2 linked regions of the Spirulina major PCC 6313 genome follow. The protein of the gene in region 1 interacts with the protein of each later gene in a pairwise test. Links are inferred from orthologs where the notes say so. Each region holds a gene or a part of one and is shown on either strand. Other genes may lie near its edges.

The links.
Region 2: the proteins of gyrA (region 1) and gyrB interact in binary tests that used the Escherichia coli proteins (3 or more experiments, as listed by UniProt). The link is inferred for Spirulina major PCC 6313 from one-to-one orthologs.

Annotation. Positions count from the first base shown.
Region 1 is NZ_KV878783.1:1,190,211-1,204,650, reverse strand. The notes cover bases 1-3,163. They hold gyrA (DNA topoisomerase (ATP-hydrolyzing) subunit A), read left to right. Parts: upstream 1-375; coding sequence 376-2,952; downstream 2,953-3,163. Other genes in these bases: SPI6313_RS05235 (hypothetical protein), read left to right, coding at 3,074-3,163; thiL (thiamine-phosphate kinase), read left to right, coding at 1-210. In the rest of the region: more of SPI6313_RS05235, read left to right, coding at 3,164-3,481; SPI6313_RS05230 (helix-turn-helix domain-containing protein), read left to right, coding at 3,729-4,625; SPI6313_RS22755 (hypothetical protein), read right to left, coding at 4,555-4,881; SPI6313_RS05225 (DUF4230 domain-containing protein), read right to left, coding at 5,206-5,910; SPI6313_RS05220 (NAD+ synthase), read right to left, coding at 6,010-7,659; SPI6313_RS05215 (transglycosylase domain-containing protein), read right to left, coding at 7,729-9,945; lspA (signal peptidase II), read right to left, coding at 9,942-10,430; SPI6313_RS05205 (hypothetical protein), read left to right, coding at 10,416-10,613; SPI6313_RS05200 (BMP family ABC transporter substrate-binding protein), read left to right, coding at 10,743-11,936; SPI6313_RS23365 (hypothetical protein), read right to left, coding at 12,109-13,752; SPI6313_RS05190 (M16 family metallopeptidase), read right to left, coding at 14,011-14,440. UniProt on the Escherichia coli protein: A type II topoisomerase that negatively supercoils closed circular double-stranded (ds) DNA in an ATP-dependent manner to maintain chromosomes in an underwound state.
Region 2 is NZ_KV878783.1:2,315,949-2,332,559, forward strand. Bases 12,380-15,276 are described here. They hold gyrB (DNA topoisomerase (ATP-hydrolyzing) subunit B), read left to right. Parts: upstream 12,380-12,813; coding sequence 12,814-14,739; downstream 14,740-15,276. Other genes in these bases: SPI6313_RS10145 (NAD(P)/FAD-dependent oxidoreductase), read left to right, coding at 12,380-12,599; SPI6313_RS10155 (murein hydrolase activator EnvC family protein), read left to right, coding at 14,799-15,276. Also shown: SPI6313_RS10085 (SPFH domain-containing protein), read right to left, coding at 198-1,148; SPI6313_RS10090 (NfeD family protein), read right to left, coding at 1,201-1,584; SPI6313_RS10095 (PP2C family protein-serine/threonine phosphatase), read left to right, coding at 1,825-3,912; SPI6313_RS10100 (DUF3318 domain-containing protein), read right to left, coding at 4,048-4,632; SPI6313_RS24750 (hypothetical protein), read right to left, coding at 4,670-5,488; SPI6313_RS10115 (NupC/NupG family nucleoside CNT transporter), read right to left, coding at 5,533-6,969; SPI6313_RS10120 (hypothetical protein), read left to right, coding at 7,271-7,531; accC (acetyl-CoA carboxylase biotin carboxylase subunit), read left to right, coding at 7,595-8,938; SPI6313_RS10130 (PDDEXK family nuclease), read left to right, coding at 8,996-9,364; SPI6313_RS10135 (adenylate/guanylate cyclase domain-containing protein), read left to right, coding at 9,499-11,013; photosystem II protein PsbQ, read left to right, coding at 11,053-11,514; more of SPI6313_RS10145, read left to right, coding at 11,511-12,379; more of SPI6313_RS10155, read left to right, coding at 15,277-15,899; SPI6313_RS10160 (cache domain-containing protein), read left to right, coding at 16,377-16,611. UniProt on the Escherichia coli protein: DNA gyrase negatively supercoils closed circular double-stranded DNA in an ATP-dependent manner to maintain chromosomes in an underwound state.

The sequences.
Region 1 (14,440 bases):
TCTTTGTATGGCGGGGAAGATTTTGAACTGGTGTTAATTGTGCCGCCGGAGGATGCGATCGCCCTCCTCGCGGCCCTCGGCCCCACCGCGCAGATCATCGGCACGATCCACGCCGATCCGATAGTGCAGGTGTGCGATCGCGCCCCGTTCCTCACCCTCAACCCCGCCCAACGCTTTCAACACTTCACCCCCACCGCCAACGAGCCTTAACCGGGATTTCCGGTAATGCCAAAATCGCCCAAAGCCACGCCCCATCTATGATAGAATGGGTAAGCTTCATTGTCTTAATCGCCAGTTTTCTCTGGAAACGGAAGAGCGGCGATCGCTGCTTGTTCCGTCTACCTTTAAACGTTCGACCGAAACGGAGTTTTTTCTATGGCTGCCCCTGAACAGCGGATTTTGCCGACCGATCTACGCAACGAGATGTCGCGATCCTACCTAGAGTACGCCATGAGCGTGATTGTGGGGCGGGCGCTCCCCGATGCCAGAGACGGACTCAAACCCGTTCACCGTCGAATTCTCTACGCGATGTATGAACTGGGCTTAACCCCCGATCGCCCCTTCCGGAAATGCGCCCGTGTCGTCGGGGAAGTGCTCGGTAAATATCACCCCCACGGGGATACCGCCGTCTACGATGCCCTCGTGCGCATGGCCCAAGACTTTTCGATGCGCGAACCGCTGATCCAGGGTCACGGGAACTTCGGCTCGGTGGACAATGACCCCCCAGCGGCGATGCGCTACACCGAATCCCGCCTCCACACCCTGACGGTGAATTCCCTGCTGCGGGATATCGAAGCGGAAACCGTCGATTTTGCCGACAACTTCGATGGTTCCCAACAGGAGCCGGTGGTGCTGCCGTCGCGGATTCCACAACTGCTCCTGAATGGGTCGTCCGGGATTGCTGTCGGCATGGCCACCAATATTCCACCCCATAACCTGGGGGAAATTATCGATGGCATGGTGGCACTGATCCACAATCCAGAGCTACCGATTCAGGATCTGTGCAAAATCATCAAAGGCCCCGATTTCCCCACGGGGGGGCAAATTCTCGGCTACAGCGGTATTCAGGATGCCTACTTGACCGGGCGCGGCTCGATTACGATGCAGGGGGTGGCCCACATTGACTTGATCGAACAGCCGGGACGGCCCGATCGCGAGGCGATTATTGTGACCGCGTTGCCCTACCAAACCAATAAGGCGGCCTTGATTGAGAAGATCGCCGATCTGGTGAACGATAAAAAAATTGACGGCATTTCCGATATTCGCGACGAGAGCGATCGCGACGGAATGCGGATTGTGATTGAACTCAAACGGGATGCGATCGCCCGCGTCGTTCTCAATAACCTCTACAAACAAACCCCGATTCGCAACAACTTCGGCGCGAATATGTTGGCGATCGTCAACGGCGACCCCCAACTGCTCAACCTCAAACGCTTCCTCGAAGTCTTCCTCGACTTCCGCATTGAAACCATCCAACGCCGTACCCAATACAAACTCCGCAAAGCCCAAGAACGGGATCACATCCTCCAAGGGTTCTTAATCGCCCTGGGGGAAAACCTCGATCGCATCATCCAAACCATCCGCCACGCCGCCGACACCGCCAGCGCCAAAGAGGATTTAATGGCCGGGTTTGGTCTGTCCTTGCTGCAAGCCGATGCAATTTTACAAATGCAGTTGCGCCGGTTGACCGCCCTCGAAGCGGACAAAATCCAAGCCGAGCACGAAGAATTACTGCTGACGATCACCGATTTGCAGGATATTTTGGCGCGACGGGAGCGGATCAACGAAATCATTGTTGAAGAAGCCGAGCAAATTAAGGCCACCCACGCCACGCCCCGCCGCACGGAAATCCTCGCCTCGGAAGGGGATCTCGACGAAACCGACCTGATCGCCAACGAAGCGGTGCTGATCCTGTTGACGGAACAGGGCTACATCAAACGGATGCCGGTGAATACCTTTGAGGCGCAACACCGGGCCACCCGTGGCCGAGCCGGGGCGAAGATTAAAGATAACGATGCGGTGGAGCATTTCCTCACCTGTTGCGACCATAATGTGGTGCTGTTTTTCAGCGATCGCGGCGTCGTCTACTCGATCAACGCCTACAAAATCCCCACCGCCTCCCGCCAAGCTCGTGGCGTGCCCATCGTCCAGATGCTCCCCATCCCCCGCGACGAAAAAATCACCTCGATTATCGCCGTCAGCGAGTTCACCGATGATGAATATTTGGTAATGCTCACCCGCACCGGCTTTATCAAAAAAACCGCCCTCTCCGCCTTTGCTAACATTCGCACCAATGGCCTGATCGCCATCTCCCTGGCTGAGGGGGATCAACTGCGCTGGGTGCGTCTCACGAAATCCACCGACAGCATTATCATCGGGTCACGGCAGGGGATGGCGATTCATTTCCGCGCCGATGATACCCAGTTGCGTCCCCTGGGCCGGGCGACGCGGGGGGTAAAATCGATGAAGCTGCGGTCGGGGGATGAGTTGATCGGGATGGATATTCTCCCCAGTCAGATTATTGCCGATTTGGCCGTCAGTGAAGGCGACGAGGAGGACGACACCACCGCCGCCAGCGAGGAAGTCCTCGCAGATATTGGTGACGGGCCGTGGGTGTTGGCGGTGACGGCCCAGGGGTACGGCAAACGGATTCCGGTGGATCAATTCCGGCTGCAAAAGCGGGCGGGCTTGGGCCTGCGGGCGATTAAGTTCCGTGTCAAAAAGGATGAATTGGTGGCCCTGGGTGTGGTCAATCAGGGCGACGAACTGATGCTGATTACCCATCGCGGCATTATTATTCGCCAGGTGGTGGATGCGATTTCGCCTCAGTCGCGGGCAGCGACGGGGGTACGGGTGCAGCGGTTGGATCAAGAGGATGCGATCGCTGCTGTGGCCCTGGTTCCCCCCAGTGAAGACGGGGAGGACGGCGAGGCAGAAGACCTCGAATCCTAATCAAAAAAAAAAGACCGAGGGCCAGAAAATCGGCCGCAAACTCGCTATATTTAGAGTGTCTAGTCTAGACTTTTAGGCTGGATACGCTGAATATAGTGTTTTTGTTATTTTTTAAGAATTCATGAGTGCCTTACCTGTTCCCGATTTTGAGCTTCACAGCCCCCAAGCGTTGGCCGATTTAATTGCAACGGCGGAAACGTGGCGTGAAGTGGAGCAGCTAATGGCCCAATATCAAGACTGGAAAACGGAAACCTGGCAACTTTTAACGGACGCTCAACAGGATCACCTGCGGTTACTCCAAAAATGGCAGGATCACCCCATTGCCCAAAAATTCCCACCGGGGGCGATCGTACAGCGCCTTGATGATGCCCATGGTTTAACGGGCGAGGTGCAGACCTATTGGCAAGCCTACGGGGAAGATTATGTCACATTCAGGGTGGGCCCAGATGTGGATTGGTGTCGGGCGAGTAATTTAAAGCGGATTCCGGTGGCCCTAGACGCAGCCTCTTCAGCGCGTCGATCTGCCTAAAATTGCGGGACATAATCCGCTAATCGACGGAACATTAGCCACAATGTTCCGTCAATTCCCTGATATTTTCACCAAGCTCAAGAAATAATCCGGACTCAAATGGGGATGATCTGAACAGAGAAACAGTATCGGACAGGTCAAATTAGATGGGTCATTGGGTTCTGTGACCGATGGGCGCGATCGCACCCTTGAGAAACGAGCCGACCGTTGTATCCTGTTCCTCCTGCCCTCATTGAGAATCACCCCTATGGAATTTCCGAAAACGGGTTTAAGCGCACCTGTCTCTGCGTCAATATCGAGTGAAATTGAAGATCAATTAACCCAAGGCCAAATTTACCAGGGTGCATTAACCGGACTCCAGCATCTCACCGGAGAACGCCCGGAGGTGATCCAGACGTTACTCCGCGCCCTCAATCGTGAAGCAATCCAAACCACGCTCCAGTATATTGCTCAGATCGAGGACTGTGCGCCCTTACCTGCGATCGCCCCGGCCAGCCCTTCCCCCCGCACCAAACTCGCCCCCGTCGGATCGCCCGCATCCCCCCCAACAGATCAGCCCCCACAAGACCCAATTGACCAAAAACACCAGGAATATCGCCAAATGGGGCAGCAGATCAAACAGATCCGCCAACGCCGCCGCCTCACCCAGGGCGAGCTAGCCAGTCGAACCCTCGTACCGGTCATTCACATTCAAGCCCTCGAAGCGGGTCAATTGGAAAAATTGCCCGAAGATGTCTATTTACGCGGCTTTCTGCGCCGCCTTGGACAAGCCCTTGATCTCCACGAGTTAGCCAGTCTGACGATGAATGACCCGAAATCGGAAAACCTCATTCCATCGTGGTACAACCCAAGCCTCAACACCAAACCATTGCTGTCCAGCGAAGCTCCGTTGACGGTGTATGCGGCCTACATTGCCTGTATTACCGGGATTATCGGAGGCTATGGCTGGGTGGCAGCGGGGCTAGATGCCAGTGTCTTTGATTCCTTTTTTGCCACGATCGCGCCGCCGGAGCAGCCGACCCTGTGGCAATCGTCCCAGGACGACACTGCAACACCGCCACCCCAGCCGCAAATCACTCCTCCGAGCAGCATTGTGGCTCCTGTCTCATCAACAACTCAAACCACACCCCCATCCACTCAATAGGCATCGCTGTGGGGTTATGAAGCGGCACAGGACAGACGAGACTCCCGTGGCGATCGCAGGTCAGGGGCGGCGCATAGCCTTGCTCCAGGAGCAGGGCTTGGGTCGGTTCATCGAGGCCACAAAAGGAAACTTGGGTGGTCGAAAGGCGATATTGGCGCTTGGAGTCGGAACAGACAATCACTAGGTCATAGCAACACAAGATTTTTAAATGATTCAGATCTAGAACGGGGGGGCGTTTCGGTAGGGGGGATGTCATCACAACCAACCTCTGAAGGACTGCACCTATTGTCTGAGGAAAAACCGCTCAACGCCTTGATATACGTGGGCTTGAGCGGTGATTTTTTTGGGGTCTAGGCGTGATTGCAGGGGTGAGGATGGTGCGATAGGGATCGAAGCGATCGCGTGATAATACTGACCTGTTGGTGTGATTTCGATCAACCGATGGGGGATGCTCAGGGGGATGATCGAAATCAAAGGGTGAGGATGCGACCCCCAAAGAACCGCCTCAAAAGACCCATGCTCAACCGTAGCATGGGTCTTTTAGGGATGTTACCCCCCAGAGACGAACGGGTGATTTTGATCACGAGGAGGGGGACGGTTGGGGCGATAGATCGCAGGTTTGGGGAGCGGCGGTTTGGACGTTCACCTCTGTATAACCGGAGAGGGTGAGGAGTTGCGCGATCGCTGCTTCGGCGCGATCGCTGGCTTGGTCGAGGATGCCTTGGTCGCAGGCGGCGGCGGTAATGCGGGCGAGGGTTTCTCGTTGGGCGCGACTTTGGAGGTCGGGAGCCACATCGGGGCCGAGGTTGAGGAAGCCGCGATCGTAGTCGTAGACCTGCGATCGCTCCACATCAATGGCCCGGTCTAAAATTTCCGGAGCAGGCAGGCGCACCGTTAGGGCATTCCCCTGGATCGTCACATCTTCCGGCTGCAATTGGCTTAAATCAATCCCCGCCCGCACCGTGCCATGGGCGATGTAGAGTAGTTTCGTCGTGCCCACCGTCAGCCCCGCCCATTCTCGACTCTGGGCCGCGGGCACGATGGTTTCGAGGCTGTAGATCGCTGTGGTGAGTTCGCTGGCTTGGCGAATTTGGGTGACGATTAACGAGGTAACATCCACCTGAGCTTCGGAGGTGGTGATCCGTAACCCTTGGCCGAGGCGTTGCAACCAGGCCCCGCCCGTCCGCACCGTATCGACGGTGACGAGGACAGCGATCGCCACGGCGGTTCCCGTTACAAACGGTAAGGCTTTACCCAAGCGGGTCATCAAGGCGGTGAGACGCATAGCAGTGAGCCAGTATGGAGCAATTGGGGAACTGAGCAAGAGGGAGCGATCGCCTTCCCTCATCCCTCGCCCTCTCTCGACTATAACAACCCGGCTCGATTACCCATGCCGGCAGGCGATGGGCATTCGCCAACCCGTACCAAAGGCGCGATCGGTCATTTTCAGGCCCGGTGGGGCTTGGCGGCGTTTGAATTCGGCGCGGGTAACGAGGCGCACGACGGTTTCCACCACGGCGGGATCATGGCCGGCGGCGATGATGTTGGCGATCGCGTCATGGTTTTCCACATACCGCGCCAAAATATCGTCCAAAACATCGTAGGGGGGGAGGGAATCTTGATCCACTTGGCCGGGTTTGAGTTCGGCGCTGGGGGGTTTGGTGAGGATGTTAGGGGGGATCAGGTCGCGATCGCGGTTGAGCCAATGGCAGAGTTTAAACACTTGGGTTTTGGGCACATCGGCAATCACGGCCAAACCGCCGTTCATGTCGCCGTAGAGGGTGCAATAGCCCACAGCCATTTCCGATTTATTCCCCGTGGAGAGGAGGAGATGGCCAAATTTATTAGCGATCGCCATCAACACATTGCCCCGAATCCGAGACTGTAAATTTTCCTCCGCCACCCCAAATTCCGTACCGGCAAAGAGGGGATCGAGCAGTTGATCAAAGGCCGTCATGGCCGATTGAATCGCGATCGTTTGGTGTTCAATGCCGAGATTTTCCGCGAGGGCGATCGCATCAGTGAGGGAATGATCGGAACTGTAGGGGGACGGCATCAACACCCCCAGGACATTTTCTGGGCCCAGGGCTGCGGCCGCGATCGCCGCCACCAACGCCGAATCAATCCCCCCACTCAAGCCCAACACCACCCGCGCAAACCCACATTTGCGCACGTAGTCCCGCACCCCCAACACCAACGCCCCCCAGAGTTCCGCCGCCGGTTCGAGACGGGGCGCGATCGGGCGGGGCGTGGGAGGTGTAAGGTCGGTCAGCATGAGCAGATCCGGGGCAAAGGCCGCCGCTCGATAGAGGATTTGGCCGGTCGCATCCACCCCCACACTCTGGCCATCAAACACCAGATCATCATTGCCCCCCACCTGATTCACATAGAAAATCGGCACGCTAAACCGTTGGGCGGCGTGGCTGAGCATCGCTTCCCGCACCGACTGCACCCCCACCCGGTAGGGCGAGGCTGACAAATTGACGATCAAATCCACTCCCCATGCCGCCAGTTCTGCGATTGGGTCGCTGGCGTAGAGGCGTTTCCCCCAAAACTGATCATCATTCCAAAGGTCTTCGCAGATCGTGACCCCAATCTTCAAGCCGTTGAGGGTGAAGAGGTTGGGTTTCAGACCGGGTTCAAAATAACGGTCTTCGTCAAATACATCATAGGTGGGTAATAGGCGTTTGGGAAAGAGACGCTGCACCGTGCCGCCGGAGACGAGGGCAATGCTGTTAAACAGGGGTTTTTGACCGGTGGTGGTGGCTTGGGCGTTGCGTTCGACGACCCCGATTAACACCGTGAGTTGGGGCGGGAGTTGTTGGGCGAGGGTTTGGACTTCGTGGTGCATGGCGGTGATGAACCCCGGTTTGAGGAGGAGATCGCGGGGGGGATAGCCACAGAGGGAGAGTTCAGGGGTGAGGAGGAGGTCTGCACCTTGGGCGATCGCGCCTTGGGCAGCGGTGAGAATTTGGCGGGCGTTGCCGCTGAGGTCGCCGATGGTGGGGTTGAGTTGAGCGATCGCAAGTTTCATGGCGATGGGAGTCTGGAGCAGGGGTTTGCTTTCAGCGTACCCGACGGGGGCGCGATCGCTGTCCCTGCCCTAGGGGACGATTTTGCCCATGTAGTCGCGCCAGAGTTGGGCGGCATTGCTGCTGCTGCCACGGGTGGGGCTGTTGTCATCGTTGCCGAGCCAGATACCGGTGGTGAGGTTACGGCCGGGGACATAGCCGATAAACCAGAGGTCAACGGCGTTATCTGTGGTGCCGGTTTTCCCCGCTTCGCCGTAGCCGATCGCGGCTCGACTCCCCGTACCGCCTTGGATCACGCCCTGGAGGAAGGTGGTTAAGGTTTGGGCGATGGGGGTGCTAATGGCTTGCCGCTGGCCGGTGCGGTCTTGGCTCGCATCGTAGATGACGCGGCAGGTTTGGGGATCGTTGGGATCAACGCAATCGCCGCTATCGAGAACGCGGGTGATGGCGTGGGGGCGGTTCCATTGGCCATTGTTGGCGATCGCTCCATAGGCCCCCGTCATTTCCAAAACATTCGTTTCACTTTCCCCCAACACCAACCCCGGCGACGATCGCAACTCGGACTGAATCCCCAACCGCCGCGCCATCGCAATCAACCCATCGAGGCCCACATCCTGCGCCACCCGAATCGCCACCGCATTTTCCGATTGCGCCATGCCCCGATACATATTAATCGCGCCGCTGCTCCGTTCACAGCCCCGATAGCGTTGCCCCTGCCAGGTGACCGGACTGCAATCATAGGCCTTTCCCGCTGAGATGCCTTGATCCAAAGCGGCAGCATAGGCAAAGAGTTTAAAGGTGGAGCCGGGTTGACGTTGGGCGGACGTGGCGCGGTTAAACTGGCTGGCGGCGAAGTCTAGCCCCCCGACAAGGGCGAGAATTGTTCCGGTGCTGCTGTCGAGGGTGACGATCGCACCTTGGCTAAACCCGACGCGGCCCCCGCTTTGTTCAACGGCGGTTGTTAAGGCGGCTTCGGCAGCTTCTTGCTTATCAATGTCGAGGCCCGTTTCAACGATGAAGTTACCTTCCCGGGCCAGGCTCTCCCCCAGGCGTTCGCGGAGTTCGGTGAAGATGTAGCTGTAGAAATAGGGGGCGATCGTATTGCTGAGGGTTTCCTCCGCCGTGGGGCTGACTTCAATGCGCGATCGCCGCGCCTGGTTCGCTTCGTCTTGGGAAATCATCCCCATTTGCGCCATCCGTTCGATGATGCGATCGCGCAACTGCACCGCCGTATCGTAATCCTGCACCGGGTTATAGGCATTGGGAGCCGGGAGAATCGCCACGAGGGAAGCCGCTTCGACCAGGGTTAAATCCGCCGCCGACTTATCAAAATAAAACTGCGCCGCATCCTCAAACCCATAACTCCCCACCCCTAAATACACCCGGTTTAAATAGGTGCGCAGCAATTCATCTTTGCTGTAAAAGGTTTCGAGCTTGAGGGCGACGATCGCTTCGCGAATTTTGCGCCCCGCCGTATTGTCCCGCCCCACATAGTCCGGGTACAAACTCCGCGCCAACTGCTGCGTTACTGTACTCGCGCCCTGGGCGATGCCCTGCCGTTGCAGGTTGACAATCACCGCCCGCAGGATACCGAGGGGATCAACGCCCAAATGCCAGTAGTAGCGGCTATCTTCCGAGGCGATCACCGCATCGGGGAGATAGGGGGAAAAGTCCCGCAGGCGGTCGAGTTCTTGGTGCGATCGCGTCGGCAGTTGGCGCAGGGGGGTTTGATCGCGGGAATAAACCATCACCGGCCCTTCCACCCCCGACGGCAGCGGATAGACCGGAATTTTCGACCATTCCACCAAGATCCCCAACGTCACCAACCCCGTCAGCCCCCCCACCCCATAGAGGGCGTATTGCAGGCCGCGCACCCATTGCGGCGGCGGGTTGTGGTATTGCAACCGGACTCCGTTGGCCAATTCCGGCGGCCCCAGGGTCAACACATCCCCATGGCGCAACATCAGGGATTTCAGCCGCCGCCGCCCGATGTAGATGCCGTTGGTGGATTTTTCGTCTTTGAGGATGAACTGGCGGGGATGTTCCGGATCGCGGCTCAGGGAGAGGTGTAACTGGCTGACCACTGGATTGCGCACCACAATATCACTGGCGCGGGAACTACGGCCGAGGAGGTAGCGATCGCCCACCAACTGATGCACCGCCGCCTGTTCCTCCTCCGCCGTCTGCACCCAAAGCTCCGGCACCCGCGCCCCCGGCTTCAACGCCAAGGCCGTATTCACCTGTTGGACGAGTTGGGTGACAAATTGCGTCAGGGGATTCGTGCTCATAGGCGCGGCTGCTCGACAGGGGGACGAAACGACAGATAAAGCAGACAAATAATTCCTATATTAATGAAGACATCCGCCAGATTAAACACCGGAAAATTAATCCACCGAAAATCGAGAAAATCCACCACATGGCGATACAAAAAGCGGCAAATCCCGTTTCCCAACGCCCCCGACAGGATCAACCCATAGCCCACTTGTTCTAAGGTCGCCATTTTCGGCCCCCACCAGGCATAGGCCATCAGCCCCAAACTCACCAGCAACGACAACCACCGCAACCAATCCGCCCCCCCGGCAAACAGGCTAAAGGCCGCCCCGGTATTCACCACATAGGTAAAGTGAAAAATTCCCGGCATGAGGGGAATCGTCTCACCAATTTGCTGAAAATGGTGCATCACCCAATATTTTGTCACTTGATCCAATGCCAGCCCCAACAGTGCCATGAGCCAGAAGGCGCGGTGTTTGAGCAAAGAATGGCGAAGAGTCATGGCAGGAGAAAAAAGCGTGCGTTTTTTAGTATTACAGAAAAAGAGAGACGCGATCGCGCCTGCTTTGGTGTGATGCCCGCGTTGGGGTTAGGGGAAATGATCGCTCGGCTGCCCAAGGCGGGTGATAGTGTCAATGTCTATCGGGTCATCTCCGCTACGATTTTAGAGGCCAAACTGTGCTAATTCTGGTAGATCTTCCAGTCATCTAGGGTATGGCGTTGGGGCGTGATCTACCCCCCTGCCCAATTCCCAATTGCAACAATCAACAGCTTGATAGTAACCACTTGATCATCATTGAGGAGATTAGAATTGATGCAACCCCCAAAACAATTCCCGTTTTCACGCCGCCAAGTGCTGCGTGGTTTGCTGGCCACCACCGCCTTTGGCCTCACCGCTAAATTTGGTACTGGCTGCACCCCTGCTCAGGAGGGCGGTGATGAGGGTGATGAGGCGGCCAGTGGTGGCGGCAGCGAAGAGTTGGTGATTGGGTTTCTCTATGTGGGGCCCAAGGATGACTTTGGCTATAACCAAGCCCACGCAGAAGGGGCAGCGGCGATCGCAGAATTGCCCGGCGTGAAGATCGTCGAACAAGCCAGCGTCCCCGAAACCAGCGAAGTGGAAGAAGCGATGCGCAGCATGATCGAAATCGACGGCGCAACGGTGCTGTTTCCCACCTCCTTCGGCTACTTTGACCCCCACATTTTGAAACTAGCCGAAGAATTCCCCGACGTTCAATTCCTCCATGCTGGCGGTCTCTATACCGACGATATGCCCGACAACATCGGCAGCTATTTCGGCTACATCGACGAAGCCCAATATGTGGCGGGCATCGTGGCCGGCCTAACTACCGAAAGTAATAAACTCGGCTTTGTCGCCGCCAAACCCATCCCCCAAGTCTTGCGGAATATCAATGGGTTTACCCTCGGCGCGAAAAGCGTCAATCCTGACGTGACCACCCAGGTCATCTTTACCGGGGATTGGGCCGAGCCAGTGAAAGAAGCCGAAGCCGTTAACAGCATGGCCGACCAAGGAATTGATGTCGTCACCTGCCATGTGGACAGCCCGAAGGTGGTGATCGAAACCGCCGAACGGCGCGGTATGTATAGCAGTGGCTATCATGCCGACCAGTCAGCCCTCGCACCGGAAGGCTACCTCACCGGGGCGGAATGGGATTGGACTTCGATTTACACCCAATATGTGGAATGGCTCAAGGAGGGTAAAACCTTGATGAACGGCGACATTCCCCACATTGTCCGGGGGGGCTTGGAATCCGGATTCTGGAAGCTCTCCGACTTTGGCCCGGCTGTCAGTGATGAAGCCAAAGCCCAAGCCGAAGAAGTCAAGGCGATGTTTGCCGATAGTTCGATGGTGATTTATACCGGCGAAATCCAGGACAACACCGGCGAGGTGAAAATCCCGGCCGGGGAAGAGTTGGAGCAAACCGCCGTAGAACTAGAGACGATGGATTGGCTCGTCGAAGGTGTGGATGGCAGTGTCGAAGGCTAGCCTGATTTAACGAAACGGGCGAACAATCTATTCCACAAGACCAGGGTTGGTAAAGTCTTGATGGTTTTGTGGGATAGTTGTTTACCGTCAAAGTCTCTCCACCTCATCCCCAATTTATGCGCCATTCCCCACCCTCACAAGCTGCGATCGCATCATTCAGGATCGGGTGATATCACCATGCACGGTTTGAGAGGCCAAGGCGTTGGCGATTGGTATTACCGGGAACAGCAGCATCACCACCCGGCTCGACTGGAGTGGGATCAGGATCGGGATCAGGATCAGGATCGGGGTCAGGGTCAGGATCACCGCATTGGTGCGCGTTGCCGAGGTTGGAAATTCGGCAAATGGCATAGGCCCAGGCTTGTTGGGTACGGCGGAAATGTTCACCGAGCCATTCCCCTTTCGCTTCGGGGTCGTTTTCCACGACGGTTTCAAGTCCATCTTGGTAATGGTCTTGATCGAGGACTTGTTCCCCTTCTTCACGGGTTGGCTCATCGAGACTTTCCCCGTAGGTTTCGAGTTTGTCGGCTTTGTCCTTGGCATCTTGATAACGTTCGTTGGCTGCTTGAGCGTCTTGCCAGTCGAACGTATTGCGCCGCTGGGTGAGTTGGGTCGCGTTTTTGAGGGCGATCGCATCCCCTTGCACAAGATCCGCAAAGTCTGCGGCTCCCGTCGTCGGTGTGCCCACAAAAGTCCAGCCTTGATCGCGCACGGTCACCGTCTTGCCGGGGCGAATCAAGCGCACCGCCTTGAACCGATAAATCTTCATCTCTGGTTCCCCCGGCACAGGAATCGCGCCAATGGTCTCGTTGTAGTCCGTCTCGATTCGGTAGCCGTCGCCGTAGTCAATGGCGGTAATGCGATCGCGCTCATCCCGAACCACCGTCGCCGGTCGGGGTACTAACGCCTGCATCCGGGTGCGACGATAGCCCGACGGAAAATAGCGGACAAAATAGCCGTCCGGATGCAACGACCACCGCTGCGACGGAATCGTCCGACTGCCTTCGCCCGTGGGGGCAACACCGTCTAAGATTGCGATCGCTTCAAGCTCCTCATAGGCCGCATTGGATCGGCTCAACTGCTCCCGGAGTTCAGCCTTGGCATTGAGCACCCGCTGCACCGGATCGGGCAAATGTCCCAATAATTCGCGGCGCATCCCATCGGGAATCAGCCCCAACGCATCCCCATTAATCGTGTCAATTTCTGCCTCTGTCAACAGTTGCCGCGCCACTTGTTGCACCTCTGCGTCCATGTCACTCAAACGGGTTTGGGCAATAATTCCCCACAACAACACCTGCACCTGACGCTGGGAAATGTTGGGATGGTGAACGGTTTGGCGCAGAATTTTACGGATCATCTCCGCTCGTGGCCCCGCCAGTGGCGCATAGCCATAGCCATCGCCTCCGCCTGGGCCGTGGGTTCCCGGTTTCAAACAGTAACTTTCAAGCTGGATTGCATACAATCCCGGCGTGGCTAAATACGCGCCTCGATCGTTTTGGGGCAAGTTTTGCAGGGGTTGGGGTTCACCCCAGGCTTCTCCATCAAGGAGGGGAACTTCGCGGGTCACATCTGCGAGGCTCGTGGTCAGGGGCGGATCGCCAGCGAGGAGGTCATCTAAGCCGGGAATGGGGATTGTATCCGGTAGACCCGGCACATCCGGCACAATGTCGGGCAGGCCAAATTGAGCCAGGCGTGGCGTGGGTGAAACCGTTTGGGGTTTGAGGGTGCGATCGCTCGGTTGAGCCGCCATCCCGACTAAACCACTGGCCACAACGGTTAGCCCCACAATACTGAGGGTCTGGTGTAAGGAGTACATAATCTGCTCCGATGCTTGCATCAACGACAGTCCTAAGCGGGCGCAATGTTTCGATCGCCTCAATTAGAGTCGCTATCTATTCCCACCGTAACGCATGGATCTTGCTGACCCCAAGACGGGAGCGGTTGCACCGGGTTTGCATCGGGATAGATCGCAAGGATCGGCATCCTGGGGCAAAGATGGATCAAAAAAAATCTCTCTCAATCGGATTGGGAGAGAGATGCGGAAAAAATGTCGCCGGATGGCCCTTGAGGGGGGTTAAGAGTTTTGGGGTTGGGGGATGGTGATATCGACAGTTTGCACGGTTTCGCCGAGGGTGTCCAAGGGGGGATCAATGGCGGCCGAATTCCCGACAATTAACATCGTGAGTTGCTCCGGGTTGAGATGAGTTTGGGCGGCTTGGAGAATGTCCTGGGCCGTGGTACGTTTGACCGCGTCTTGGTAGCTGAAGATGAAGTCCATCGGGTAGCCATAATATTCGTACCGCATCAACCGAGAAATCAGTTGTGATGGGGATTGAAAATTAAACACAAAGGAATTCAAAATTGATTCTTTGGCGTAGGCGAGTTCCGGATCGGAAACGAGGGTGGTGCGAATGGTGTTGATTTCCGTTTGGAGGGCGGTAATAAAGGGGACAGTGGCATCAGAGCGGGTTTGACCCCCGGCAATGAACAGGCCCGGATAGTCA
Region 2 (16,611 bases), 1.1 Mb from region 1 along the record:
GAGCGCGGGCTTCTCCATCCCGTTACCGAGACTTCGCGTTTTTGACTCAACAGGGGCATGATTTGAAATTTAGCCTCTGTACACCAAAATCACGAAGGTTGAGGATCACTGTGGATTCAGTGACCCTCTGTAGTGCGAGCTTCTAGCTCGCTAAGAATTACTTGTTGATTCACTTCGCTGTCTGGCAGTCTCACGGATTATGACCACTGTTCCATGGCGTTGCCCTTTGCCTCATGGGGATATTCTCCCATTACCGATCGCATCCCTTCGAGGGTGGACACGATGCTGCTGGGGTCCATGAACATGATTTTGCTGCTTTCGCTGCTGCCGACGATTTTACCCATGGTGAGGTAGTCTTGGGCGAGGATGAATTGCAGGGCATCGCGGGCGTTGGGGTCACTGCGCAGCTTGGTGATAATGATGTCCATGGCTTTAGCGGTGGCTTGGGCCTTGAGGACTTCTTTTTGGGCATCGGCCTCGGCGTTGAGGACTGCTGCTTTTTTCTGGGCTTCGGCATCGAGGAGGAGGGCTTCGGCTTTCCCTTGGGCGGAGTTAATGGCGGCATCGCGATCGCCCTCTGAAGTCAGCACTGAAGCTCGCTTCCGGCGTTCGGCGGCCATTTGTAATTCCATGGAATCTTGCACCGCTTTAGAAGGGGTGATGTCCCGCAGTTCTACCCGTAGCACTTTCACGCCCCAGGGGTCGGTGGAAATGTCTAGTTCTCGCAGCAGGATTTCATTGATTTCGCTGCGGGCGGTGAAGGTTTGGTCGAGTTCGAGTTTGCCCATTTCGGAGCGAATTTGCGTTAAGACTAGGTTTGCCATCGCTTTATGGAGATTTTCAACGCGATAGTAGGCCTTTTCCATATTGACGATTTTCCAGTAGACGACGGCATCGGCGCTGATCGAAACGTTGTCTTTAGTGATGCAGGATTGGGGCGGAATATCGAGCACTTTTTCGCGGGTGGTTTCTTGGTAGACCACTTTGTCGATGAAGGGCATCATGAAGTTGAGGCCGGGGGTGAGTTTGCGTTTGTAACTCCCTAGGCTCTCGACGAGGGCTTCATGTTTTTCGTTGACAATGCGCACAGACCCCGCGACGGTGGAGCCGCCAAGGGCAAGGGCTAGGAGTAAAAGGAAGGTGGGCATTCAGGTCAAGCCTCTCAAAAATTAGGGGTATTTGCGGATAAACTACACCGCATCAGGGCTGGATCACGGACGTGGGCAGGATGATCAGGGTGTTGCCTTCCCGTCGGAGGATGAAGACTTTGGTGTTGGGAGGAATGGCGATCGCCTCATCTTCACACCGCGCTTGCCAAGAGTTCCCGTCACACAGCACCCGTCCGGCTTCACCGGGGGGAATTTCCGTGAGGGTGCGGCCATCGCGAGACTCTTCGAGCACCAGGCGCGATCGCTGTTTCGGGGTGAACATCCGCCGGGAGAGCAGAATTCCCGCCGTGGTCAATGCCAGCCATGTCAAGATTTGGAGGCCAAACACCGGCACCACCAGGGACATCACCCCCACTAACAGGGCCGCCACCCCCATCATGAATTCGATAAATGCCGTCGGAAAAAACAGTTCCATCAGACATAAAATTGCCCCAGCTAGTAACCAAAGCAGAGTCAGACTAAACATCAGTTGAAAATGTCACGTTGCGATCGCCTCATCATTCCAATCCACCGTGGCTAGACAAGACCCAATGATTAGGGCAAGCTAATTTGAGTACAGCGATCGTGGAGTTTGTGCTTTCCATCTTAGCCACTGTTTCCGACACCTTCGGTGTCATTTAACCTTTCATTATCTTTCGTGATCTCAGCGTCCCCTATGACCCGTTCATCGCTTTCTCCCCATCCTTATCTCTGGGCAGTGGGGCCAGTGGCTGGCAAGCTCACCGCACCCAATGTAGTCGAAGGACGGTATAAGGTCATCCTGCCCCATATTTGGCAAGATATTTACCCCGAACAACGCCCCACCTTGCCCGACCCGATCCCCGCTTCGGTGCTGCCCTACCTGAAGCTGCATCCCCTGCGTCTCTACTTACCGGAGGTCTACGGAACCTGTCAAGTGGGCGGCCAAACGGTGCTCTTGCTTCACCATGGCGCGATCGATCGCCACGGTCAACCCTTGCCGAGTTTGCGCAGTGCTTGGCCCACGGCTCACCCCTTGCGCCAAGGCGAATGGGTGTGGCAGGCGCTGTCGTTGTGGTCGGCCTTGGCGGTGCAGGGGGTGGCGGCGAGTGTCGTGGATTTGGATAATCTTTGTGTGGAGGGGGGACGGCTGCGGCTTCAGGGGTTAATTCCCAAAACGGCCACCCTAGGGGATTGGGCCGAGGCCTGGTCAACGCTCCTGACGACGGCCCAGGCGGCGATCGCGCCGCCCCTCGAAAATATTTTCACCATCCTTGCCCAGCCTAACCCTTCCCTCCCCGTCGCCCAAACCGCCCTCAATCAACTCCTGATCGAACAGGCGGCCGAGCTTCCCCTCTCGATCCAGGTGGCCAGTGCCACCGATCCCGGTACTCCCGATCGCATCAATGAAGACCGCTACTATCCCACCGCTGGGGAAATTAAAGGGCAGAATCATGATCATCTCCTGCTGGTCTGTGATGGCATTGGCGGCCATGATGGGGGTGCGATCGCCAGTCAAATGGCCGTCCAATCCCTCCGCCTCCAGGTACAAGCCCTGCTCCAGGAAATTGTGGAAGACCCCGAAATCATGGCCCCCGATGTGGTGGCGGATCAACTCACCACCCTGATTCGCATTGCCAATAATGTGATCTGTAGCCGCAATGATCAGCAAGGCCGAGCAGCCCGCCAACGCATGGCCACCACCCTCACCCTCGCCCTACAACTGCCCCAACAGATCGACACCCCCGACCGGCGCGGCACCAGCCATGAACTCTATCTCGCCCATGTGGGGGATAGTCGCGCCTACTGGATCACCGAGCAAGCCTGTCATTGTCTGACGGTGGATGATGATATTGCCGGGCGCGAGATTCGCCTGGGGCGGAGTTTTCCCGTTGAGGCCTGGCATCGACCCGATGCGGGGGCCCTCACCCAAGCCTTGGGAACCCGTCCGGCGGACAAGATTCACCCGACGATTCAACGATTTTTGATTGATGAAGATGGGATTTTGTTGCTCTGTTCCGATGGGTTGAGCGATCGCCGTTTGGTGGAACGTTGTTGGCGCGATGTGGTGCCAGCGGTGTTAGAGGGGGAAATGAGTCTCAAGGCCGCCGTAGACTTTTGGCTGCAATTGGGGCGGCAGCGCAACGGTCACGATAATGTCACCGTAGTAGCGGCGCTCTATCGGGTCACGGAGTCAGAAGCGATCGCCCCCGACCCCAGCCCCGCAACCCCAGCCCCCGATTTTCCCGCTGAACTCAACCCAGCCGCCTGGGAGATTCCCCCCCACAGTGCCACTGAGGGTGAAACCGAGCATCCGGCCGAACCTGTGCCACCTGATGCGTTCGTTCCTGATCTCCAGGCTGCGGGCGATTCATTCAATTCGATGGAAGAACTGAGGGTGGCCCTTGATGAACCTGCCCTGCCTGCGGCCATGCCTGACGAGCACTCCCCTGAACCGCCCCCCGCGGCCGCTTCGCCGTCACCCTCCCCTCATTATCCCTTTGCCTCCCCGCCCCCAGAATCTCGCCAAGATGACGAGATTGATCCCAACTTGGAAGTTTCCGATGCCTTTTTTGAGGATGTGGACGGCTATGACGGGGAGGAAGCCACCGCACCCACCGCGTCGGCGCGGCAAATTCCGCGACCCTCGCGCCAATTGCTGCTGTGGACAAGTGGGGTGGCGATCGTGGTGGTGGTGATTACGGCGATCGTGATGGTGATGCAGGGACAATTTAATCGCACCGGGGAGCCAACGCCGCCGGCTCCGGTGGAATCGGAAGACTAAGATCCGAAGGGGTCGCTAGTGGTATGGCACAGTTAAAATAGTGCTTTGCTGTGGGGTGGGTTAGGCGGCTAAAATTCCGCCATCACTAAAATCCAGCAATCCGCCGTAACCCACCAATCAAGCTGTGCTGTGACACTAGATTGGTGGGCGGTGGGCGATCGCTCGTAGGGTTTGGATGCGGAGGAGTTCGATGCCGGTGGGATGGGGAGCGGCGATCGCTTCAAGCCCTAAGTATAAATGTTCCGCCGCCTCTGGAAGGGTATAGCCGCGCCGTTCCGCCACTTGCAGCGCCGCCGCATCGGCATCCAGGTCACGCTCCGGGCCGTGGTAGTCTCGCCAGGCTCGCCGCAGGGCGATCGCCGTTAATCCCCCCGCCACCACCACCCCGACAGCATTGTGCTGCACCCATTCAAACCCAGCGCCCACGACCCCCAAGGCTACGAGGCCATGAATCCCTTTGACCTGAACCCCGCGTCCCTGGAGTTGCCACGTCACCGCCCGCAACAGCAGCAAATCCCGCTGGCCTTGGGGGAGGGGCAACCACTGGGCAAAATTGAGGGTGATCCTGAAGCGATCGCGCCGCCAAGGATAGGGAAAGGGAGATGCGATCGCTTCAGGCTGGTGCGGTGCGGCTGCGATCGTGATCAACATCCGACCCGATGCGGGCATTAACTCCCGCAAGCGGCGAATCTCGTCTTGAATGTGGGGCACAGTGCTCACTTGCTGTGGCCCCCCACCACGTCGTTTCCTCACGCCATCACCCCGCCGCGTCCACCATGGTCAACGTCGGCGTTAAGGTGGTCACCACCGCCTCCACCTGATCCGCCGCCGCATCCGTGGCCGCCACCATCAAAATCACCACCCGTCCCGGTAATTGACGGGCCACCATCACCCCCTGCATCGGCGTACCACTGCCCCCACTGCCCAATGATCCCGTCCAGGGGAGTCGGGCCGTTTGGTCATCCACCGGCACAAATGCCCCAGCGGCAAACCCTTCCCCAGCTCGAAAGGTATCAATGGCCACCTGCGCCAAACTGCCAGCGTTTAATGCCGCTTCCGTAGCCCGCGGCCGCACCGCCACCGTGTAGGCCAACAGGCCCGCAGGCATAACAACCTCACCATTCTCATCCGTCACCGCCGGCGATTCAAACACCGTCACGCCCGCGACGCTGCTTTGGCTGTAGCCCTGAAGCACGCCCACTTGAAACCCTTGCTCTGGTTCTTGATAGGGGGTCGGAGCGATAGGCAGCGCCGTTGGGGCCGCCGGTGCTACGGATTCCGGTGCTTCAGGCGTTGCGGCAGGATTGGGAACTGGACTGGCGGCGGGATTGGGCACAGGGCTAGCCGCTGGAGTCGGGGCAGGACTGGCGGCTGGGGTGGGTAGCGTCGCCGGCGTGGGACTGGCGGCGGGATTGGGCACAGGGCTAGCCGCTGGAGTTGGGGCAGGACTGGCGGCTGGGGTGGGGGCTTGGGCATAGGCGGCCGGTTGCCAGAGGGAGGGCTGCCACTGCCAACTGATTAAGAGGGCGGCGGTCAAGCCAACTAAGCCGATAAACCATTGGGTGCTGCGTTTCATGGGTGCTGTTTGTAAGGGGCGAAAACAGGAGGGAGGATGGAGCGTTAGCCACCGATGATGTTGGTGGGATCGCCGAGCAGTCCGAAGAAGAGACCAGCCACGGCTCCCGTCATCAACGTGGCGAGGGTGGCTCCCCAGAGGGCTTTAAACCCCAGTTCGGAAATTTCCGATCGCCGCTCCGGGACGAGGGAGGACAGGCCACCGACAAAGATGCCGTAGGAGGCGAGGTGGGCAAACCCGCAGAGGACGTAGCTCACAATCAAGAGGGTGCGATCGCTGATTACACCCGACACGGAGAGACCATTCAACGCTAAATAGGGCGGAATACTGGTTTCAAAGAGGCGTTGACCAATTAACAGCGAAGCCGTCCAGAGGTTTTGCCAATCCAACGCCACCCCCGTCAAAAAAGTCAAAGGCAAGAACAGCATCCCCATTAAATTGCGTAGCGGTTGGGCAAAAAATTGACCGATGAGGGAGTCGTCTCCCGATGCCCCTAACCAGATCGCCAATTGATTGAAGGGCGCATTGAAGAGGGCAATCACCCCCAAAATGGCGATCAACACCGCCGCAATCCCCATGGCCATCTTCACCCCATCGAGAGCACCGACGATCAAGCTATCCATATAGCTGGGTCTCTTCTCGTTTTCGTCCACTTCATCGTCGGGAATATGTCCCATGGTTTCCGGCTCGCCGGTTTCGGGGACGAGCAATTTAGAAATCACAAAACAGGCGGGGATCGTCAGAATCGAGGCGGAGACCAGATGCCCGGCAATGTCGGGAAAGCTGCCCCGTAGAAACCCAGCGTAAAGTCCGAGTACGGAGGAGGCGATCGACCCAAAACAACTGGTGAGGATGGCGCAGAGTTCACTGCGGGTCATTTTGGGTAAAAAGGGTTTGACGGCGATCGCAGATTCAATCCCCACAAAAATATTCGCCGCCCCAGATAAGGATTCCGCGCCGCTAATCTTCATTGTGCGCTGGAAGACGATCGCAAACACTTTCACAATCGGTTGAATCACATTCATTCGGTAGAGCAGCCCCACCAACGCCGCGAAGAAAATAATCTGCGGCAAAGCACGGAACGCCAACACATAGGTAAACCCAGGATTAAGCTGATCCGGGCCGAGGCGATCGCCCGGTACAGGCACATAGCCATTCCCCACCGCCCGCGCAATCCACCGCGCTGCGGCCCCTGGCCCTGCGGTGGGATTCGGATCGGTCGCAAGTAAAGAACTAGGGCCGCCAAAAAGGAACTTCGCCCCCGCTTCCGACGCATCTAAAATCGGGTTAATGATGTTATTGATGCCTGCGATCAGGGTGCTGCCCCCGCCGAAGACTAAAATTCCCACCAAAAGCTGAAGACCAATCCCAAAAATAATCACATTCCACTGCACAACGCGGCGGTTTTCCGACCCCAACCACGCGATCACACAAAAGATCGCAATCCCAAGGGCCGAGAGAAGGTTCAGTGCAAGGTTCACAGTTGTCTATCCTGCTAGGAAATGGGCAATTGTCATGGGGAGGTGGACGATCAACCGGATTCTCTCCGCCGCATGACTCAAGGGGATCATAGTACGATTTGCGAAATCTGAGTATGCGACGTAGGAATCTGTTGCATTCCCAGCCCCTCTTCCTTCGCCAACTGGCCACAACCGGAAAATTCTTCCCGTTGATCCCGCTAGAGAATTGGCTCTGAACCCTGCACCGGGCTGACATGATGCGATCGCACCGCTCCCCAGGAAACCTGATAAGCTGAAGGGGCGTTTAATTTATAAAGTCTGCATGGAAGCGTTCGAGCCTCTCCCTCCCGCCTGGACAGAACCGGCCCTCCACGCCTTAAATTTTCATTGTCCCCGCTGTGGTGCATCCCCTCACCAAGCCCAACGGGTCTGGCTCAATCGTCGCGCTCCGGTGGTGAATGAAGACTATCGGCGCAAGTGGCAAGAGTTTTATCACTGTGAATGTGAGCAAGCCTGGTGGGCCTGGAGTAGCGATCGCCCCCCTTCGGATCTGGCCCAGCGGCACCGCGACCCCGAAGACTAGGGCAGACGAGCCTAAAAACTGTATAGTGGATTGCACGACCGAGAGCCATTGCTGTGTAACCGAATGCAGTTTTCTAAAGTCCTTATTGCCAATCGGGGTGAAATTGCCCTTCGTATTCTCCGCAGTTGTCAAGAACTGGGGATCGCCACCGTGGCTGTCCATTCCACCATTGATGAACACGCCCTCCATGTCCAACTCGCGGACGAAAGCGTCTGTATTGGCCAACCCCCCAGCAGCAAAAGCTATCTCAACATTCCCAACATCATCGCCGCCGCCCTGACCCGCAACGCCACCGCCATTCATCCGGGCTATGGGTTCCTGGCTGAAAATGCCCGTTTCGCTGAAATTTGCGCCGATCATCATATTGCCTTCATTGGCCCCACCCCGGCGGCCATGATGTCCATGGGGGACAAGTCCACGGCTAAATACACAATGCAGCGGGCTGGTGTTCCCACCCTACCGGGTAGCGATGGCCTGCTCAGCGATGAACAACAGGCGATCGCGATCGCTGGCAAGATCGGCTATCCCGTCATTCTCAAAGCCACGGCGGGCGGCGGTGGGCGGGGCATGCGCCTCGTCAACGATGAAAGTGAATTGATCAAAATGTTTCGGGCCGCCCAGGGAGAAGCTGAAGCCGCCTTTGGTAACGCTGGGGTATATTTGGAAAAATTCCTCGAAGCCCCCCGCCATATTGAATTTCAAATCCTTGCCGACAGTTACGGCAACGTTGTCCACCTCGGCGAACGGGATTGCTCCATTCAACGCCGTCACCAAAAACTCCTCGAAGAAGCCCCCAGCCCCGTTTTGACCCAGAAATTACGCAAAAAAATGGGCACAGCAGCAGTACGGGCGGCCCAGTCGATTCAATATGTGGGGGCGGGAACGGTGGAATTTCTCCTCGATAAAACGGGGGAATTTTATTTTATGGAAATGAACACCCGGATTCAGGTGGAACATCCCGTTACGGAAATGGTGACCGGGTTGGACTTGATTACCGAACAGATTCGGATTGCTCAGGGCGATCGCCTCACCTTTTCCCAAGCCGATGTGCAACTCAAGGGCCACGCGATCGAATGTCGGATCAACGCCGAAGATCCCGCCCATAATTTCCGCCCCCATCCCGGCCGAATCACCGCCTACCTGCCTCCTGGCGGCCCCGGTGTGCGCATGGATTCCCATGTCTATACCGATTACGAAATTCCCCCCTACTACGATTCCCTGATTGGTAAATTAATCGTCTGGGGCCCCGATCGCGCCACGGCGATTACGCGGATGCGCCGAGCCTTACGGGAATGTGCCATTACCGGCATTCCCACCACGATTAGTTTTCACGAGCGGATCTTAACCACGCCCGCCTTCTTGAGTGGCGAGGTCTACACCAATTTCATCGCCCAGCACATGCAATAGATCACGATCAATCACTAGGATGAAACAAGGTTACGAATTCCGGATTAGGAGGTCAGTGTGAATCAAATTGCCCAATGGAATTTATCCGGCATTGGCTGTAGTTTGCTGATTTTGCTTGGGGTGATGGGTCTCAGCGCGGTGGGGTTGGGGTGGATTGTGAATGGGATTTTCCTGGCGGTGTTTTTGTTGGCCCTGCTGCCGGTGGTGGCGGTGTATGGGCTGCGCTGGTGGGTGAAGCGGAATGTGGTGGAAGATCAATGCCCGATGTGTGGCCACGCCTTTGCCGCGTTGAATCAGGTGGCGTTTAATTGCCCGAACTGTAGTGAAGCCCTCCAGATTAAGGATGGGCGGTTTGTGCGGATCACGCCACCGGGCACGATTGATGTGGATGCGGTGGAAGTGGATGTGCAGGTGTTAGAAGACTAGGAAGCGCGATCGCTGTGCGCCATCCGCAGCGGTGGTCGTCCTGAATGTTCCCAGAGTGACGCGAAAACCTGAATAATGGGAGTAGGGGGTGCAGTCAACAAGTCCACGAAACCAAAGGTCACTCACAGGGCATTATGGGTTTTTCTGGAGACGTTCGTACACCATGCAATGCGGCAACTTCGCTACAGTCGTTTTTTGAGTTGTCGGTAGATTTAATGTGTGTGCGCCACGAGGATGGCTATTTTGGGGAATTGAATCACCTGTGGCAAGATCTACTGGGATGGACACCGGTGGAACTCCGCCAACAGCCTTGGCTGGACTGGATTCACCCGGATGACCTCGAAAGCACCCTCGCCGCTGAGCAACGCTGTCACCAGTCCCAACGCACAACCCCTGTGGACTATAAAAACCGCTTTCGCCATCGTAACGGTAGTTATCGGTGGTTATCGTGGCGGGTGTCGCCCTATCGGGACGGGGTGAGTGTGGCGATCGCTCAAGATGTGACCGAAATCCAATGGCATCAGCGGGGGATCTATCAAAGTGGTGTCCAGGCGGCGTTATATTTGCGGGATCAAGCGATCGCCGCGAGTCGAGTCGGGATTGTGATCGCCGATGCTCGGCTCCCTGATATGCCGCTGATCTACGTTAATCCTGCCTTTGAAACGATGACGGGCTATTCTGCCACCGAAGTGCTCGGCCTCAACTGTCGCTTTCTCCAAGGTTCCGAAAAAAATCAAACCGCCCGCCACGAACTCCGCACCGCCATTCAAGAACGCCGCCACTGCACCGTCATCCTGCGCAACTTTCGCAAGGATGGCACGCTGTTTTGGAATGAACTCACCATCTCCCCGGTGTTTGACGAAGAGGACAAACTGACCCACTTTGTCGGCATTCAAGCCAATGTCACCCAACGCATTCAAGCCGAAAAAGCCCTCCTCGTCGAAAAAAATAAATCCGAACGTCTCTTGCTCAATGTGTTGCCCCGCCCCATTGCTGACCAATTGAAACGCTTTGAGGGGAGTCTCGCCCAACAATTTCCGAGCGTCACGATCCTGTTTGCAGATTTGGTTAGTTTCTCGTCCTATGTCAGTCAATTTGAAGCCTTGGAGTTAATTAGCACCCTGAATCAGATTTTTTCCGTGTTCGATCAATTAGCGGAAACCCACGGTGTGGAGAAGATCAAAACGATTGGGGATGCGTATATGGCGGCGGCGGGATTGCCATTACCCCGTGCAGATCATGCGATCGCGATCGCCGCCATGGCCCTCGATATGCAACAGGCGGTCCAGCAGTTTCACTGGCCCGATGGTTCTCCGATGGAACTCCGCATTGGTATTCATACCGGCTCGGTGGTGGCGGGGGTGATTGGGATCAAAAAATTCATCTATGACCTTTGGGGGGATGCGGTCAATGTGGCGGCGCGGATGGAGTCCCAGGGCAAGCCAAGACGCATCCAAATTACCGCAGCGACCCAGGCGGCGATCGCACCTCACTTCATCTGTCAGCGGCGCGGCATCCTCCCGATCAAAGGCAAAGGCCCGATGGAAACCTATTGGCTGCGCGATCGCCGCCCATCACCGCCTAGAGAGGATGGCGTTTTCTGGCCAAAATCGGATTCTGGGTGTGGGGATTCCGATTTTCCCGTATAGTTTTCTCAGACGATGAGACTGTTACCCGAAAATTTTTGTATGAAACCGATTCGATCCTTACTCGCTCTACTCCTCGTGGGTTTAACCACCTTTCTCACGGGTTGTGGCGGTGCGATGGTGCAAGCTCCCCCCACCTATACCCCTGAAAAAATTGCGGCCATTGACCGGGCCCTCGCTCCCATCGAAGCCGTGCGCGATCGCCTCCCCGAACTCGAAGGCTATGTGGCTAAGAACGATTGGAATAATGTTAATTCCTTCCTCCACGGCCCCTTGGGCGGGTTGCGGGCCACCTTGGGCTACCTCGATCGCAGCCTCCTGCTCGAAAAAGACCAAGCCGTTGCCACCGACCTCGCCGAGTCCCTATTTAACGACATTGAGCGCCTAGACGCGGCCGCCTCGGAGGGTGTGCCCAACTTTGCCACCGAAGCCTTAGCCGCCCTGGAAAAGGATTTTGAGGTGTACCTAGACTATATTCCCCGCGAACCCGACAGCGAGGCATGAACCCGATTGTGATTGTGGGTGGTGGAGTCGTCGGGGCAATGATTGCCTACGAACTCAACCGCCAAAAGCAAGCCGTCGTCCTTGTTGAACAAGCCAACGCCGCTGCCGGTTCTACCGGTGCGGCGTTGGGGGTGTTGATGGGGGTGATCAGCCAAAAAACCACCGGGCGCGGCTGGCGGTTGCGCGAGCAGAGTCTACGCCGCTACGCCACGCTAATTCCGGAACTCGAACAGGTGACAGGCTGCCCGATTCCCACCAATCCCCATGGTTTAGTGATGCTGCGATTCCGTGACGATGAACGGGATGAACGGTGGCAACGGTTGCAGCAGGTGCGATCGCAGCAGGGCTGGCCGCTTGACCTGTGGGATCGGGCCCAATTAGCGGCCCATTGTCCGTTTGTGGATTGCGATCGCCTCATCGGAGCGGTGCATTCCCCCCAGGATGGCCAAATTCAACCCCGCCCGTTAACCGCAGCCCTAATCCAAGCCGCCAGCCAAGCCGGCGCAGACTGTCGCTTTGGCCAGGCCGTCACCGCCCTGCGTACCGAGGCCGAGGGGGACGCGCACCGCTGCACCCATGTTCAGATCGGCACGGATTGGCTGGCCTGCGATCGCCTCATTCTCGCCGCCGGTCTTGGTTCCACCCCCCTCACCGCTCAACTTCAGCAAACCCTTGATCTCCGTCCCGTCCTCGGCCAAGCCTTTCGCGTCCGCTGCCCTCACCCCCTCCATCCCGTGGAGCCGGTGATCTCCGGCCATGATGTGCATCTCGTTCCCCTTGGCGGCGGTGACTATTGGGTGGGCGCGACGGTGGAGTTTCCCGATGAACAGGGCATCGTGGCCGCCCAAGCTCACCTGAAAGAAGCCGTCTGGCAGCAAGCGATCGCCGTCTGTCCCGCCCTCGCCCAGGGTGACATCATTGAATCTTGGTCGGGTCAACGCCCCCGCCCCCACGGCCAACCCGCCCCTGTCATCGGCTCCCTGGCGGGCTACACCAACGTCACCCTCGCCACCGGCCACTATCGCAACGGCGTTCTGCTCGCCCCCGCCACAGCCCAGCAGGTCTGGGGCGAAATCGTGCGATAATGGGAATTCCTACCGCGCCAAAAACCGATCGAGAGCGATCGCTCCATTCCCTGCTCTTGATGCAATAATTGGCAATTTTCTCGGCATGGTATCCAACTTTTTTTTGCAAGCTACAGAGCCTAGCATCGCCACTAACCCTTTTATGTTAGAATTTGATAGGTTTTTTACCATTTGAGAGCCTTAAGCCCGCTTCTCCGCGATTCGAGGAATTTTTATGGCCAGTAACTATCGTGCCGATCAGATTCAGGTTTTAGAAGGGTTAGATCCGGTTCGTAAACGTCCGGGGATGTACATTGGCACCACCGGGCCCCGTGGACTGCATCACCTCGTTTATGAGGTGGTCGATAACTCCATTGATGAGGCCCTCGCTGGCTATTGCACCCATATCGAAGTGGAAATTAACCCCGATGGTTCCGTCTGCGTCACTGACGACGGCCGGGGGATTCCCGTCGATGTTCACCCCACCACGGGTAAATCAGCCCTGGAAACCGTGATGACTGTGCTTCACGCGGGGGGAAAATTTGGCGGCGGCGGCTATAAGGTCTCCGGTGGCTTGCACGGTGTGGGCGTGTCGGTGGTCAATGCCCTCTCAACTTGGGTCGTGGTGGAAGTGCGTCGCGACCAAACCCTTTACACCCAACGCTACGAACGGGGCGTTCCCATGGGAGAACTCACCGAAACCGCCGACCCCACCCAAACCAGCAGCGGCACCTCCCTCACCTTTTTGCCGGATACCACCATTTTTTCGGAGACGGTGGATTTTGACTACAACACGCTGGCGGGGCGGCTGCGGGAACTGGGCTATCTTAACGCGGGGGTGAAGATTACCTTTAGCGATCGCCGTCCTGAAGTGCCCCGCATTGAAACCTATTGCTACGAAGGCGGCATTCGCGAATATGTCACCTACATGACCCGCGAAAAAGAACCCCTCCACGTCGATATTATCTATGTGGAAGGCGAGCGGGATGGCGTGGTGGTGGAAGTGGCGTTGCAATGGTGCATCGACTCCTACAGCGATAATATTCTTGGGTTTGCCAACAACATCCGCACCATCGACGGCGGGACGCACCTCGAAGGCTTAAAAGCGGTGCTGACCCGGACGATGAACAATGTCGCCCGCAAACGCAACAAGATTAAAGAAAACGAAGCCAACCTCGGCGGCGAAAATATCCGCGAAGGCTTAACGGCGGTGATTTCCGTGAAAGTGCCTGACCCGGAATTTGAAGGGCAAACCAAGACAAAGCTGGGCAACAGTGAAGTGCGCGGCATTGTGGATTCCCTCGTTGGGGAAGTGTTGAACGAATATTTAGAATTCAACCCCGCCGTTGCCGATACGATTATTGAAAAGGCCGTGCAGTCGTTTAAGGCGGCGGAAGCGGCGCGGCGGGCGCGGGAATTGGTGCGGCGGAAGTCGGTGCTAGAGTCGTCACCGTTGCCGGGGAAATTGGCTGATTGTAGTTCTCGTGACCCTTCCGAGTCGGAAATCTTCATTGTGGAAGGGGATTCGGCAGGCGGTTCGGCGAAACAGGGGCGCGATCGCCGCATCCAAGCGATCCTCCCCCTGCGCGGTAAAATCCTCAACATTGAGCGCACCGACGACGCGAAAATTTATAAAAACAACGAAATCCAATCCCTGATCACCGCCCTTGGTTTGGGGATTAAAGGGGAAGATTTCAACCCGGATCAACTGCGCTACCACAACATCATTATCATGACTGATGCGGACGTGGACGGGGCGCATATTCGGACGCTGTTATTAACCTTCTTTTTCCGCTATCAACGGGATCTGATCGATCAGGGCTATGTCTATATTGCTTGCCCGCCGCTGTATAAGTTGGAACGGGGTCGCAATCATCAATATCTTTACAGCGATCGCGAATTGGCTCAAGCGATCGCCCAATTCCCCGACAATGCCAACTACACGATCCAACGCTTTAAAGGTTTAGGGGAAATGATGCCCAACCAACTTTGGGACACCACCATGAACCCCGAAAGCCGGATGCTCAAACAAGTGGAAATCCAAGATGCCGCCGCAGCGGATAATATTTTCACCGTCTTGATGGGCGACAAAGTAGCCCCCCGGCGCGAATTCATCGAAACCGAAGGCTCTAAACTCGACCTCGACGATCTCGATATTTAACGCTAGGTTGAAACACGAACGCCCCGCTCCAACGGGGCACAGCAGCACAGAAGGCAGCGGTGAGGGTTTCAAAACAGGTGCGAAATCTGGTGGGTATTTTGCTCATGCTTGGGGCGTGGCTATGCTTCACTGCGTCCGCTGGGGCGAATTCGCTCCTGGATGAGTGGAACCAACCGGAACCGAAGACCGCCACGGAAGCCGTACAGCAATATATCCAGAGCTTGCAGCGCAATCGGCAGGTGATGGATCTGCAATTGGACTATTACGAAGACCAACTCAACACCGCTAATCAACGCTTGGCGGCATTGGAAACGGCCCTAGCCAAGGAACGGCAACAGTACGCGCCCCAGATGAATGCAACCATTGCCCGGCTGCGCTTTTTACAGCAGCAATCCCTTGCGAGTCAGGGGTGGTCTGTGTTGCTCAAGAGTGAAAACCTGAACGAATTTTTTGATCGGCGCGATCGCCTCCGCCAACTCTACCAAGCCGACCGCGATCGCCTCGCTCAACTGCAAGTAGTCGCCCAGCGTCTTTTTGACCAAAAAACCGCCCTCGAACAACAACAGGCCGAAATCACCACGATCACCCACCAAATCCAAGCCCAAACCCAAGACCTCGAAGCCCAACTCCAACTCCAGCAGCAACTCCTCGCCAACGACAGCGATCGCGCCACCCTCCAAGCCGCCCAAGCCCAACTCAGCCAAGACTCCGCCCAACTCGAAGCCCTAATCCAACAGTGGAACGCCCCCGCCAACAATCCCAACAGCGGCACAGGAACCTACATCCTGCCCCACGACGGCGAAATCAGCGATACCTACGGCTGGCGCAAGCATCCCGTCCTCGGTGGGCAACGTCTCCATGCCGGCATTGACTTCAAAGGCCCCTACGGCAGCCCGATCCAAGCCGCTGATGCTGGTGTTGTCGCCTTTGCGGGCTGGTATGGCGGCTATGGGCGCACCGTGGTGATCGAACATGGCGACGGGTTCGCCACCCTTTACGGCCATACTAATAAAATGTTCGTCACTGTCGGACAACCCGTGGAACAGGGAGACGCGATCGCCGAAGTCGGTTCCACAGGCATCTCCACCGGGCCCCACCTCCATTTTGAACTCCGCCAAAACGGCAAACCCATCGACCCCGCCCCCTACCTCCGTCCCTAGCGACCGATCCACACCAGCGATTAAACCCCCAAGAGGATCAATGAACACGCTAAACTCTAGCTATACTCAGGGTTTTTCCAATACTGGCTTGTCGTATTTTAAGCTAGCTCAGGTCTGAATATTTTAGCCAATCGAGATACACTAGATTTCCCCTCATCTAGTGATCCTAAATTAAGGGAAAATCAAACCCCAACTTCCAGTGAAAGAGAGAGGAACCCCAAACTTCACACAGTATTGAGAACTGCTAAGTAGGTCGGTGTAGAAAAGTCTACCTGTATTGAAAAATGTAAAAGTCGCTGCATTCTTTGTCGGATGAGGCTATTGGGCTTGTTTACAATCAGAAACATAGTTAATGATTTCAAGGCTGACCTCCTGATAGCGATTTATGATGACCTCAGAAATTCAGATCATCTTTCGTGAAGTGCCGGTGCAAAAAAGGCAATCAATGAACTGGTTTACTCTAATCTATCTTGACCTATGACTGTTCAATCCAAATTTCAAAATAAAATCTTATTCGTTTTGTTAGCTAGTCTGATTACGCCTGTGGGAATCATTAGCAGTTATAGTATTGTTTCATCTAGGTCAACAATTCGCACGGTTGTTTACGATGAGATGAAAAGTGATAGCTCTGTGGTGATCGATTTTTATATCAAAGAGCTAGAGTCTGATTTAGAATTCCTCAGTCAAGTCCCTCCTATTCAAGGTATTATTC